DNA from 3 places in the Comamonas sp. GW821-FHT11H03 genome. Region 1 is predicted to be linked to each of the others. Evidence: predicted binding sites of a transcription regulator. Region 1 holds the regulator's gene; each other region holds the start of a gene.

Region 1 (2,267 bases):
GCGTGCTGATTACCGACCACAATGTGCGCGAGACGCTGGGCATCTGTGACCACGCCTTCATCATCAGCGACGGCCATGTGCTGGCCGAAGGCACGCCCGAGGAGATCGTGGAGAACGCCGATGTGCGCCGCGTCTATCTGGGCGAACATTTCAGAATGTGATGACCCCTACGCTCCCCCACTTTGTCTGGTCGCTGCCCCCGGAAGGGACCCTGACCGGCTGCGCCGAGGTTTGCCTTGGGGCGGCCCGGCGGCAAACCCATGGCACTGTGCGCGTTGGCAATGATTGTCTGGGAGCCGCGCCTCGATGAAGCCAGGTCTCTCGCTACGCGTTTCGCAGCATTTGTCGCTTACGCCGCAGCTGCAGCAATCCATTCAGCTGCTGCAGCTCTCCACTCTGGAGCTGGCGCAGGAAGTCGAGCAGATGCTGGTCGACAACCCTTTTCTTGAACGTGCAGGCGATGAGGCCGAAGCCGCAGGAGATGCTCCTGTAGATGTAGCTGCTAGCGCCGGTGAATACAGCACTTCAGATAGTATTCATGCTGAAAAGGAGTCATTGCAGGCGCAACCAGCTACTGAAACGGTAGCGGAAGCGTCAACCCCCGAAACCCCTGAAACGCTGAACTGGGAGGCCGACGGCATGGACGGCCAGGACGGGGAGTGGGGCGGCGAATCGAGCAGCGAGTGGGATGCGCCCTCGGCCAGCAGCTCCACGCGCAACCGCGACGGCGATGACGAAACCGATGCCATCGATCTGGCGTGCGAGCACCAGAGCCTGACCGACTTTCTCCATCGTCAGGCGCTGAGCCTGCATCTGGGCGCGGCGGACATGGCGGCACTGCGCTTTCTCATCGAGTCGCTCAGCGAGGACGGCTATCTCGAGGATTCCCTGCAGGAGCTGGCGCAGAGCCTGGCCGGCGACGACCTGGAAGAGCGCGAGGAGCTGGAGCAGCACTTTGTCATTGCTCTGAAGCTGCTGCAAAGCCTGGAGCCCGTGGGCGTGGGGGCGCGTGATCTGGCCGAGTGCCTGCAGCTGCAGCTGCGCGACCTGATCCGCAACGCCGAGGACGAGGGCACGACCGAGGCGCATATGAACCGGTTGCTGCTGGCGCAATCCATCTGCGCGCAGCCCATGGACCTGCTGGCGCGGCGCGATCTGCGCAAGCTCACCAGCCTGTGTGGCGCACGCGAGGAGCAACTGCGCGAAGCCATGGCCCTGATCGCCAGGCTGGAGCCGCGTCCGGGGCGCCGCTTTGTCGACGTGGAGCGCCATATCGTGATACCCGATGTCATCGTGCGCCCGGTGCGGGCAGGCTCGGGCCGAGCGGACTTTTCCGTGCAGCTCAACCCCGATGTCATGCCGCGTCTGCGCGTGCACGACATCTATGCCAGCGTGCTTCGTCGCCACAAGAACAGCGACGGTCATGCGGCGCTGCAGCAGCAGCTGCAGGAGGCGCGCTGGTTCATCAAGAACATCCAGCAGCGCTTCGACACCATCTTGCGTGTTTCCGAAGCCATCGTGGAGCGGCAGAAGAACTTCTTTGTGCATGGCGAGCTGGCCATGCGGCCGCTGGTGCTGCGCGATATCGCCGACACGCTGGGCCTGCACGAGTCCACCATCAGCCGCGTGACCACGGCCAAGTACATGGCCACGCCCCAAGGCACCTTCGAGCTCAAGTATTTCTTCGGCTCGGGCCTGGGTACGGAAACCGGCGGCAGTGCCTCCAGCACGGCCGTGCGTGCGCTGATCAAGCAGTTTGTCGATGCCGAAGATGCCAAAAAGCCGCTATCGGATGCAAAACTAGCCGATATGCTCAAGGAGCAGGGCATCGAGTGCGCGCGCCGCACGGTGGCCAAGTACCGCGAGCAGCTGAAAATTCCCACCACCACGCTGCGCAAGGCGCTGTAGGGCGCCTCAGCCACAAAAAAGCCGCTGATGTATTCAGCGGCTTTTTGTTTAGAGCCATATGTCTTGATGAAGCAAGACCCAAGTGAGGGACAGCAAGCAAAGGCCGCCCTGCAGCGAAGATGTCGTCCCCTTCCGAAGAGAAAGGGGGAAGGCGCAAAGCGCCTCAGGGGGTTATCAAGAAACCAACCACCAGACAAACCAGACCAGCACGCCAATCATCAGCCCGAACTTGAGGACCTTGTAGAAGGTCGGATTCCAGTCGCGGAAGGCACGGCGGTACTTGCCGGCATAGAAGGAAATCTTGAACATCTTGCTGATCATGCCGCGCGGATCGCCCTCGTTGTTGGGCGAGCTGGCGG
Region 2 (2,267 bases), on a different contig from region 1:
GGATAATTGCGGCCATGAGCATCACACTGAAGACCCCCGAAGACATCGAGCGCATGCGCATTGCAGGCCGCTTTGCTTCGGATGTGCTGGACTACATCACCCCCCACATCAAACCTGGCATCACCACCCAGCAGATCGACGATCTGTGCGCCAAGCGCATGGCCGAGCAAGGCACCAAGACCGCCTGCCTCGGCTATCAGCCCCCGGGCATGACGCCCTACCCGGCCTATGTCTGCACCTCGGTCAACCATGTGGTGTGCCACGGCATCCCCAACGACAAGCCTTTGAAGAAGGGCGATATCGTCAATGTCGACGTGACCATCATCACCGAAGACGGCTGGTTCGGTGACAACAGCCGCATGTTCATCATTGGCGAAGGCACGATTGCTGCCAAGCGCCTGTCCAGGCTCACGTTCGAAGCCATGTGGAAGGGCATTGCCCAAGTCAAGCCCGGCGCCACGCTGGGCGATATCGGCCACGCCATCCAGACCTATGCGGAGGGCAACAATCTGTCCGTGGTGCGTGAATACTGCGGCCACGGCATCGGCAAGGTGTTCCACGACGAGCCCCAGGTGCTGCACTACGGCCGCCCCGGCGAAGGTGTGGTGCTTGAAGAAGGCATGGTCTTCACCATCGAGCCCATGCTGAATCTTGGCAAGCGCGACATCAAGGCCATGCCCGACGGCTGGACCGTGGTCACCAAGGATCGCAGCCTGACCGCCCAGTGGGAGCTGATGCTGGCCGTCACCAAGACCGGCTATGACGTGCTGACCTGGTCCGATGGCTCACCCACTCCGCCCGACTTCATCACGGCCATCCGCACCTGAGCACGCTGCTGCCGCTGATCTGCATGCCGCATCCGGCCAAGGCTGGATGCGGCATATTTTTTGCTTGTAGACCTTGTTCTGCAAGCGCCATGCGCTCATCTTTTTGCCATCACAGACCTCAAGCCCAAGTCAGTTGGGTTAAGGTGACGCTCAAGCACTTGCCCTGTTGAAACGCTTTTTTTCTACTGCGCATGACCTCCTCTGCCCACTCCTACGCCAACTCTGCCGACGTCTCCGACCTGTCCTCGCTACAGAGCCTGCGCGAGCAATACCGCGAGGCAAAGGCCCGGCAGATGGAGTTGCTGCGCAACCCCACGCTGGGCAGACGCAGCGTGCGCGGAGTGCTGCACCATTTCAGTGAACTCGCCGATGGTCTGCTGCGCACTCTCTGGGAGCGCGCGAAGATGCCGGAAGGTGCAGCCCTGCTGGCCGTGGGCGGATATGGGCGCGCCCAGCTCTTTCCCTATTCGGACATCGATGTGCTGGTATTGCTGCCCCAAAGCGGTGCGCAGCCGGCTGCGGAATTGGCGGCCAGCATCGAGCAGTTCATCAGCAGTTGCTGGGATGCAGGCCTGGAAATCGGCTCCAGCGTGCGCAGCATTGCCGAATGCCTGCAGGAGGCCGCGCAGGACCTGACGGTGCAGACCGCCATGCTGGAGTCACGCCGCATCACAGGTAGCAAGGCCTTGTTTGCCGACTTCGAGCAGCAGTTCCGTGCGCAGCTCGAGCCCCGAGCCTTTGTCGAAGGCAAGCTGCTGGAAATGCGCCAGCGCCACGCCAAATACGACTTCACGCCCTATTCGCTTGAGCCCAACTGCAAGGAGTCGCCCGGCGGGCTGCGCGATCTGCACACCATGCTCTGGCTGGCCAAGGCTGCAGGCTTCGGCAACAGCTGGCATGAGCTGGCCGAGCAAGGCCTGATTACCCATTTCGAGGTCCAGCAGCTCGAATCCAACGAATCCCTGCTCAGCCTGATCCGTGCACGCCTGCATGCCGCAGCCGGGCGCCATGAGGACCGGCTGGTCTTTGACCTGCAGACCGCCGTGGCCGAAGCCTTTGGCTACCGCTCCACCACGCCAGAGGGCCGCAAGCTGGCCATGCGCGCTGGCGAGACCCTGATGCGCCACTATTACTGGGCCGCCAAGGCGGTGACCCAGCTGTGCCAGATCGTGCGCATGAGCATCGAGGAGCGTCTGAACCCCGGCTCGCACGAACTGATTCCGCTCAATGATCGGTTTTGCGAGAAGGCCGGCACCATCGAGGTAGTCAGCGACGATCTGTACGAGCGCGATCCGCATGCCATTCTCGAAACCTTTCTCATGTATGAGCAGCATGAGGGATTGACGGGTCTGTCGACGCGCACCCTGCGTGCGCTGTATGCCAGCCGCGATGTGATGGACAGCGCCTTCCGTCACGATCCGGTCAATCGCGCCACCTTCA
Region 3 (2,267 bases), on a different contig from region 1:
CCTAGCCAGTGCTGCCAAGCGGGATTTGGCGTTTCCTCAGGAGCTTCGAGCATGCCGACTTTGGTCATCTCAATCGACGGCGCAGTCATCAAGGAAGTACAGCTCACCAAGGAGCGCACGACCGTGGGGCGTCGTCCTTACAACGACATCGTGATCGAGAATCTGGCGGTCAGCGGCGAGCATGCCGTGCTCACCATCTCTGGCAGCAAGGTCAGCATTGAAGACCTGCGCAGCACCAACGGCACCTATGTCAACGGTCGCGCCATCCAGAAGCAGGACCTGCTCAATGGCGACCTGCTGGACATTGGCCGCTACAAAATCCGCTTTCTCGATACCGTGATTGCCGACACGAATACGCCATCTGCCCAGGGCGGCAAAAAGGCGTTGGCGCATATTTCCGAAGAGGCAGACAGCGGCTACGCCAAACTCGCCAGCCCCTCAGGATTTGGTGAAATCTCCAGCTTCAGCTCCACCATCCAGGGCTCGCTCGCCGCGCTGCCGCAGCGCCACGCCTTGATTCGCATGCTCACCGGCAGCCTGGCCGGCAGGGAAATACCTCTCTTCAAGGTCGTCACCACCCTGGGCAAGCCCGGTGTAGCCATCGCCTCCATTACCCAGAAGCCCCATGGCTTTGTGCTCACCCAACTGGAGGGCGCAAGCGAAGACCTCAAGCTCAATGGCCAGGTCGTAGGCCCTCTGTCTGTGCCGCTGCTCAACGGCGACACGGTGGACCTGGCGGGAAGCACCATGCGCTTTGTCGTGGAGTGAGAGGCCGGCTTGACTTGTGCCAAGAGCCTGACAAATTTGTCACTGCTTGCGATCGGATCGCCAAAAATGTTACTGAAACCCGCTTGAATGTTGCCAAACGTGTTGCCTGGCGGATGCCCTGCGCCTGCCAAATTGTTGGCATGCGGCTTGCTTGGTAGCTTGGGTCTCATCCAACTAGGGAGTTTGAAGTGAAGCGTTCCATTCAAAAGGGTTTTACCCTGATCGAACTGATGATCGTTGTGGCGATCATCGGTATTCTGGCTGCCATCGCCATTCCCCAATACCAGACCTATGTGGCCAAGTCCCAAGTCTCGCGAGTGATGTCTGAAGCAGGGTCGCTGCGTACTGCAGCCGAGGCTTGTATTCTGGATGGCAAAACAACTCCTCTTAAGTTGGGAGCGGCTATTGCAACCCCCGCTACAGACTGCGAACTGGGCGTGACTCAGAGCAATCTTCTGGGTGCAGCCACATCCGTTGAAATCTATAAGGGTCTTGATGTGAATCTGGGTGATGCCTCCACTGCTGCAACGATTACAGCCACGTTTGGTACCAGCGCTGCGGCAACCCTGAAGACAAAGAAGCTGACTTGGGAGCGTGCAGCCGCCACAGGAACCTGGGTTTGCTACACCACGGTTGATGCGAAGTATCGCCCCGCTGGCTGCTCTGCTAGCACAGCGACCGCCCCTGCAAAATCCTAATGCTTTATCGCCAGTTTCTTTTTGAAACTTGCTAAAAGAAGCGCCTATTAAAGGCGCTTCTTCTTTTGTAAGCGTTCTGATTCCAATGCTCCGGCGGTCAATCCTTTATTTCTTGTTGATCTGCGCTATCTTCCTACCTTGGATGGCTTGGGAGACGGACCGCAATATGGTGCGGCGCTGGGTTTATCCGATCACAGGCCAGTTGGCAGCGCTGTCCACGCGCTGCGATGCAACTGCTCCGGCTTGGCTAAAGACACTGGCGCAGCAAATCCCCGCACAGCTGGATTCCCCTAGCAACCAGATTGTGTTGGTCGATCAATCGGGCACGCTTTCCGGTTGTGTCAATGGCTGGGAAAGCTATCCCCTGATCAGCAAGCGAGTGACAACCGATACGCGCTTTCGCCTTGCCAGCCTGTCAAAGCTGGTGACTTTTTTTGGCTTAGCCCATGAGCAGGCACTAGGTCAGGCAGACTGGCTGGGTCTGCCTCTGGTCCAGGTGCTGGGGTTGACGCCTCCTTTCCGGGACCAGCGCATCGCCCAGATACAAGTGCGCCACTTGCTCAATCACTCGGCGGGTTTTGACCGTATGCGCGCCAAGGATCCTATGGTCATAGATGATCAAAAGCCCTGGTGCCCCGGACAAGTTGAAAAACTGGCAGACATGCCGCTGCAATTCACTCCAAGTGCGCGTTATGCCTATGCCAATCTGGGCTTTTGCCTAGCCGCTGCGGCCTATGAAAAGCATATGGGCCGCAGTCTGTGGAGTGCGCTGGAGCAGGATATGCATCTATCACGCTACGG

Evidence for each region. Region 1 encodes sigma-54, which starts transcription at its own class of promoters, with help from an activator protein. Its sites were predicted from a motif close to TGGCANGNAANCTGCTTT; they were not measured.
Region 2: the regulator sigma-54 is predicted to act here: its motif matches at 877-894, upstream of AC1RTQ_RS13055 ([protein-PII] uridylyltransferase).
Region 3: the regulator sigma-54 is predicted to act here: its motif matches at 905-922, upstream of AC1RTQ_RS16925 (pilin).

What each region holds. Positions count from the first base shown of each region.
Region 1 covers NZ_JBXARF010000001.1:945,888-948,154, reverse strand. The annotation lists gene lptB (LPS export ABC transporter ATP-binding protein) at 1-161, shown strand, start outside; gene AC1RTQ_RS04460 (RNA polymerase factor sigma-54) at 307-1,908, shown strand; gene AC1RTQ_RS04455 (aspartyl/asparaginyl beta-hydroxylase domain-containing protein) at 2,083-2,267, opposite strand, start outside.
Region 2 covers NZ_JBXARF010000005.1:127,401-129,667, reverse strand. The annotation lists gene map (type I methionyl aminopeptidase) at 15-827, shown strand; gene AC1RTQ_RS13055 ([protein-PII] uridylyltransferase) at 1,019-2,267, shown strand, end outside.
Region 3 covers NZ_JBXARF010000007.1:221,723-223,989, reverse strand. The annotation lists gene AC1RTQ_RS16930 (FHA domain-containing protein) at 52-768, shown strand; gene AC1RTQ_RS16925 (pilin) at 999-1,466, shown strand; gene AC1RTQ_RS16920 (serine hydrolase domain-containing protein) at 1,495-2,267, shown strand, end outside.